Regions from separate parts of the Pseudoalteromonas sp. GW168-MNA-CIBAN-0100 genome, predicted to be linked through region 1. Evidence: riboswitches for the same ligand, from Rfam matches in the RefSeq annotation. Region 1 holds a riboswitch; the other holds the start of a gene.
The links. Region 1 has a riboswitch for lysine ahead of lysC (lysine-sensitive aspartokinase 3). Riboswitches for the same ligand answer to the same signal wherever they lie in the genome.

Region 1 (3,419 bases):
TATTTTTAATGGCTGCAATGACCTTTGTAGCGTATTTAAATTCAAAGGGGTTTATAGAAAATATTGTGCACCGTGTTATGCCAAAAAGTATTAGCGAAAAAAAGCTCATGTTTTTGGTGGGTGGTTTTGCATTTTTGTTTTCGTCGATTTCAGACAACGTAACAGCTACGCTTATATCGCTCGCGGTTGTTATGTCGTTAAAACTTGAACCTAAAAAGCTCATTAAATACGCCACGCTTATTGTGTTTGGGGTTAACTCAGGTGGGGTATCGCTAATAACAGGTGACGTAACCACACTGATGATATTTTTAGATGGCAAAGTAACCATTGCTCATTTATTACTACTTATAGCGCCAGCTCTTGCAAGCGTTATGCTGCTAGCTGCGTTACTGTCTATCGGTATGAAAGGGCGTGTTGAGTTTGCTGGTGCAGGTAAAACCCGCATTGAAAAAACCGACATTACCATCGCCGTTATATTTTTATCTACCGTAGTGAGCACACTTATGCTGAGTGTAGTTTACAGCGTACCGCCTTTATTAACCTTCTTGTTTGGCTTATCAGTGATGTTTTTAGTAGCGCAATTTTTAATGCGCAAAAAAGACATTAACAAAGACATAATCGATTTTGTTCGCGATATAGAATACGACACATTATTGTTTTTTGTAGGTGTACTTTTACTTGTTGGCGCACTTAAAGAAATTGGTATGTTGAGTAAATTTACCGACCTATATACGGTAATGGCACCTGAATACGCAAACTACTTAATGGGCATATTATCAGCAGGGGTCGATAACGTACCGCTTACTGCTGCTTTATTAAAAGCCGATATAGTAATGAGCCAACAACACTGGTTGTCGTTTACTTATGCAACGGGCGTGGGCGGTTCAATGCTTATCATTGGGTCGGCTGCGGGCATTATTGCCATGAGCAAAGTTAAAGCGCTTACCTTTATGAGCTACTTGCGTTTATCGCTGCATTTATTAATTTGTTACACGGTTGGATATGCGGGCTCGTATTACATGGGCAGTTTTATTTAACTCATAAATTATTAAATGCTTGACAGCTAGACGTCTAAACGATAACTTTCAAAGCCCCGCTACTTAGTGGGGTTTTGTTTTATTAGCCACTGGTTAATAAAGCATTCAGAAGAGGTGCGATACTTAGGTACTTAATGTTAGGCGACGAAAGCCGATGATCATTAAGGAGGGAAGTACTCGCCGAGGAAAATAATGGTACGTCGTCATTATTTTTCGGTTTATGGGGCTGAATCCTCAAAACTGTCACCAATATAGGTGGAGAGCTTCTGGCAGTGGACTTATCTTCAAGCATTCCTTTGCCAAGTTCTTCTTGTTTTATTGCGATTTGGATATCGCGAAAGGAGACTAAATGACTACCCAATCAGCGCCACAAACAGTGCCTCAAACAGAGTTAAGCGCAAAATCAGACTACATCGTTGCCAAATTTGGCGGAACAAGTGTTGCAAACTTTGAAGCGATGAGTCGCTGTAGCGAAATTATTGTTGCAGATAAAAGCGTACGTATTGTTGCCGTGAGCGCTAGTGCCGGCGTAACTAATCATTTAGTTGCACTGTGTAAATCAAGCATTACCTCAAGTGAGCGCCAAGAGCACATAAACGGCGTGCTTGCTATTCAACAAACTATTTTAGATGAGTTATCGCTAGATGCCGATTTAGCGGTTGGCTTTAACGAAACCCTAAAAGCATTTCAAACATTGGCTCAAGAGCCACTAACAACCGATCAGCAACACGACGAGCTACTTAGCTTTGGTGAGCGTTTATCGTCGTATTTGTTTGCTCAGGTACTGCGTTTACAAGGTTTAAACGCCGATCGCTTTGATGTGCGCAAGGTGCTTAAAACCGACAGCCAATTTGGTAAAGCAACGCCTAATGTTGCAGCCACAGCGCAAGCTGCTAAAGAGCATTTAATTCCGTTATTAGACGCTCAAGTAATTGTGACTCAGGGCTTTATTGGCAGTGACGAATACGGCCAAACCACAACGCTTGGACGTGGTGGTTCTGACTATAGCGCTGCATTATTAGCTGAAGCAATCAACGCTAAAAGCGTGCATATTTGGACCGACGTAGTGGGTATTTTTAGCACCGACCCGCGTTTGTGCGCAAAAGCGACGCCAATTGCACGTTTAAGTTTTGACGAAGCCGCTGAAATGGCGACCTTTGGCGCAAAAGTATTGCACCCAGCGACTATTTTACCAGCGAGCCGTAGCCACATTAATGTATTTGTAGGCTCTAGCCGAGAGCCTGAGCGTGGCGGTACGTGGATTGAGCGCGAAAAATCGCAGCAACCAGGTATACGCGCAGTAACGCAACGTAAAAACCAAATATTGCTTACGCTTAAAAGCCCAGAAATGCTCCTAGCAAGCGGCTTTTTAGCACGCGTATTTACACTATTAAGTGAATACAATATATCGGTAGACCTGGTAACCACATCAGAAATCAGCGTAGCTATAACCCTTGATAACGCGCAAAACGCATCGCGCCCAGAGCTTGATCAAGAATGCCTAGATAAGCTTGCAGAGTTTTGCCATGTTTCGGTAGAAAACAACCTAACACTGGTGGCACTTATTGGCTCTGAGATTCAATTACGCCAACACGAAATGAACTTAATGAGTGTACTAAAAGACTTTAACATTCGATTAATTTGTCACGGTGCTAGTAAGCACAACCTGTGCTTTTTAGTAGAGCAAACTGAGTCAGATAACGTAGTACAGTCTATTCATAGCCGTTTATTAGAAAATGATTTTGCTGCGTAAGTAACGGTTATTAAGGGGAATTATCTGGTAAAATTACCTAGTAAAGTCACTTAATAAAGTTACTTAACAAAATCATTTAATAAAAAGCATCGCCAGTCGATGCTTTTTTTATGCACCACACTTACATCAAAACAAACATTGCTGTCACTGCTATCAACTACAGTAACGCGATTACTGCAAGCACTCAGCTTTGCACTATGTAATTCGTCAAACACATTGGGGCTAAGTAATTTTGCAATAGGGCGGCTGGTGGCTTTAGCAAGTGACTCTTTTAATGTCCAAATTCTAAAAAATGTATCTGCTTGGGCTTGGGTATTAGTAGGCTTGGTGATAAGTGTAATTTCATCATTATGATAAAAATGCTTAGCGAGCTTTTCAAACGGGCGCTTTAGGCTTACTTTTTCAATATCAAACCCAAACTCACTTTTATCAAAATTTAGCGCTACGCCAACCAAACCATGCGAGTGCGAAATACAGGTATTAATAACATCACCATTTACGTGTATTTGCAGCTTTGAGCTTGCCTCGTCAAATTCGGTACTCATTTTATTAAGGGCTACGTGCGCATGTTGCGGCTGCGCTACTTTAATAAGGTGTTTTAACAATAACCGCGTCGCTAAATACTCTTG
Region 2 (3,419 bases), on a different contig from region 1:
CGTATACCGGAATAGTTGCTGATAAACGCACGCCTGGGGCAAGTACTGCACCTTTTTTAATAACTACACCTTCAACAATAATACAGCCAGCGCCAATAAAGGCGTCGTCTTCTACAACTACTGGGCTTGCACCAATTGGCTCAAGTACACCACCAAGCTGCACTGCAGCACTTAAATGTACGTTTTTACCTACTTGTGCACACGAGCCAACTAATGCGTGGCTATCTACCATTGTGCCTTCGTCGATATATGCACCAATGTTTACATACGCTGGTGGCATAATAATCGTGCCTTTAGCCACATAAGCACCACGGCGAACACTTGAGCCACCCGGTACCATACGAACGCCATCGTCAGTACTAAATTCTTGTGGAGCTAAGTTATGTTTATCAACAAAACCACCTGCAAACTCAGTATTAGTGCCATTTTTGAAGGCATCCAAAATGCCTTGTTTTACTTCTACGTTAGCTTGCCATTGGCCGCTTTCGTTTTGTGATGCTGCGCGTACTGCGCCCGATTCTAAATTATTTAATAGTTCTAACCAGCTCATTATAAAAACCTGTATTTAATGCCAAGATAAAATGGTGTTGTTTGCAGTTGTGATGCAATCGGTTTGAGTTAACTCAAGGTGTGTTAAAGGTGGACGAAGTTGCGGGCTGCTTAAGCGACCTTGCAAATGCATCAATACCTTTACGGGAATAGGGTTTGCAACAGCAAATAGGCTATTAATAGCGCTTGACCACTGGGCAAATAAATTAGGGTGTTGACCACTTAAGCTGCGTTTAACAAACTCGTGAGTTTGTGCGGGCCATGCATTTGCAGCTACCGACACTAAACCTTTTGCGCCAGCTTGAGCAAAATAAGGCATTAGAGCATCGTCGCCACTAAAAATAGCTAAATTAGGCGCAGCTTGGCGATAAGCTTCAAACTGAGCAATGCTGCCGCTCGCTTCTTTTAACGCCCATAAATTTTTATTATTTTGTAAGTTTTGAATTGTTGCCGTTGGAATGCTAACAGCACTTCGACCCGGTACGTTATAAAGCATACACGGGTGAACACTTGCATTAAGTAGGCTTTCAAACCAATGAGTTTGACCTATAGCGCCAGGCTTTGTATAAAGCGGTGAGCCAAGTAAAAAGCTATGAATTGGGAGTGTATTACAGTAGTTAACCCACTCAATTTGTTGCTTTAGGTTACTACCGCCCACAGCAACCATGAGTGGTACTGCTGGTTTTAGCTGGCATACGTGTTCAACAATGGCTTGTTGCTCTTTTAGCGTTAGTGCTAAACCTTCGCCCGTACTGCCAAGTAGTAAAATACCGTTATGTGCCGCTTCTTGCTCGCTAACCAGTTTAGTTAACGTGTTGTAGTCAACATCGCCGTGTTGATCAAATGGCGTTACGAGCGCGGTCCACAATGAGTAGTCGTTTAAATTGAAGTTGTTGATCATCTCTCACGAACTTATAATTTGTACCAACTTTATTAAAAACGTGATCATTTTAGCGATAACTAATTTAATGCAATTGGTATTATTCGAAGAGTTAAAAAGCTTTATGGAAGGAGCCGCATTAACGTCGTTCGAACTAATAATTCGAAGAGCGAATGGGCTTAAAATAATAGGGCGCACGGCCTTAATATTTAAGACCAGAAGCTCTCCACCAAACTAATAAGCTGCTTTTTATAAGCAGCTATTGGTGACAGTCGCTAGGGTTCAACCTAGTCGCCCGAAATAAACACCTCGCAAAAGTGGTTACTTCTCGGCGTTAATTCCCCTCACGTATGCTCACTGGAGTTTGCGCTCCTAACATACGCTACCTGAATAACGCACCTCTTCTAGCCCTTTGCACCTGTTTGTAGAGTAAAACTTACAAACCTGTGCAATTTAAATAGGGTAATTACGGCGATTAAAGCATTTTAGCCATCTGGGTGTCAAGCTACTAAATACAGATTAATTCACCGAAAAGAGGGGTGGTTACGTATTGGGTGCTTTTCTCGTACACTAGACCCATAGTAGAAGTAAGGTATTAATCAGATGGAAAAATTTAGCGATATTTATAAGCGAGCGGTAGAGCGAAAAGGCTCTGAAAAAATGCTTAAGTTATTACTCGCAAAACCGCTATCTAAAAAACAACTAAGCACGTTAAGTGACGACGATTGGCTTGAGGAATTTACTCGAAAAGTATTTCAAAGTGGCTTTTATTGGTCAGTCATTAATAATAAGTGGCCAGGCTTTAGAGAGGTTTTTTGGGATTTTAGCGTTGATAAGTTATTAATGATGCCACCTGATATGCTGGAACAAAAAGCAACGGATGAGCGAATTGTTCGTAACTATAAAAAAGTAAAAACAATTACCGAAAATGCTTACATGATCCACGAAATAGCAGGGGAACATGGCAGTTTTAGTCAGTTTATCGCTAATTGGCCAACAGACGATATTATTGGTTTATGGGCGTATTTAAAAAAGCATGGTGCGCGTTTAGGCGGAAATACAGGGCCTTATGCACTGCGAGCACTTGGTAAAGATACTTTTTTACTATCACGCGATGTAGAGAATTATTTGCGTGCCCATAAAATTATAGACGGCGGCTTACAAACTAAAAAATCACTGAGTGCAGCCCAAGCCTTTTTTAACGAAATGCAAAAGCAAAGTGGCTTAAGTATGCAAGAGTTGAGCTTAATTGTGGCCTATGGCGTAGGTGACAACCGTGTTGGTATAAGTCAGCAATAATAGGAATTACCATGAAATTAGTGCCAAGATACACAGACATTACGGAAAACTTTGCGATAGAAGATTTCCCTGCAAGTGTTGCCTTTCCTCAGTTATTACTGTGGAACGAGAGCTTAGCAAAAGAGTTTAATATTAACGTTGCAGCTGATTTGCGTGCTAGCACTTTTAGCGGTAACGAAAAACAGGCGATTCCTGCAGTAGCACTTGGTTACTCTGGGCACCAATTTAGACATTTTTCACCACGTTTAGGCGATGGGCGAGCGCATTTACTGGGCGCTATTAATGATGATAAAAACCAGTTGTGGGATATTCAATTAAAAGGCTCTGGTGCTACTCCTTACTCAAGAGGGGGAGATGGGCGTTGTGCTCTTGGTCCTGCTATTCGTGAATACGTAATGAGCGAGGCAATGCATGCACTAGGCATTAAAACCACACGCTGCTTAGCGGTTGTTGGTAGTGGTGAAACGGTTTATCGTAATCCGCCACAAGCAGGCGCCATAGTGACTCGTTTAGCAACGAGCCATATTCGTGTTGGCTCGTTTCAATATTTAGCGACGCAAGGCGATGTTGAAGGACTTAAAAATTTAGCCGATTTAGCTATAGAGCGACACTACCCAGAAATAACAGATACAGGATCGCAGCGCTATTTAGCATTTTTAGGCGCTGTGATTAAAAACCAAGTTAAGCTAGT

Region 2: another riboswitch for lysine. It lies ahead of dapA (4-hydroxy-tetrahydrodipicolinate synthase); the one in region 1 lies ahead of lysC (lysine-sensitive aspartokinase 3).

What each region holds. Positions count from the first base shown of each region.
Region 1 is NZ_JBEOOL010000015.1:99,381-102,799, forward strand. Features, by position in the region: gene nhaD (sodium:proton antiporter NhaD) at 1-1,037, shown strand, start outside; lysine riboswitch at 1,139-1,311, shown strand; gene lysC (lysine-sensitive aspartokinase 3) at 1,387-2,790, shown strand; gene AAEY62_RS11105 (4'-phosphopantetheinyl transferase family protein) at 2,850-3,419, opposite strand, start outside.
Region 2 is NZ_JBEOOL010000008.1:65,387-68,805, reverse strand. Features, by position in the region: gene AAEY62_RS06645 (2,3,4,5-tetrahydropyridine-2,6-dicarboxylate N-succinyltransferase) at 1-550, opposite strand, end outside; gene dapA (4-hydroxy-tetrahydrodipicolinate synthase) at 566-1,450, opposite strand; lysine riboswitch at 1,641-1,841, opposite strand; gene AAEY62_RS06635 (DNA-3-methyladenine glycosylase I) at 2,033-2,728, shown strand; gene AAEY62_RS06630 (protein adenylyltransferase SelO) at 2,740-3,419, shown strand, end outside.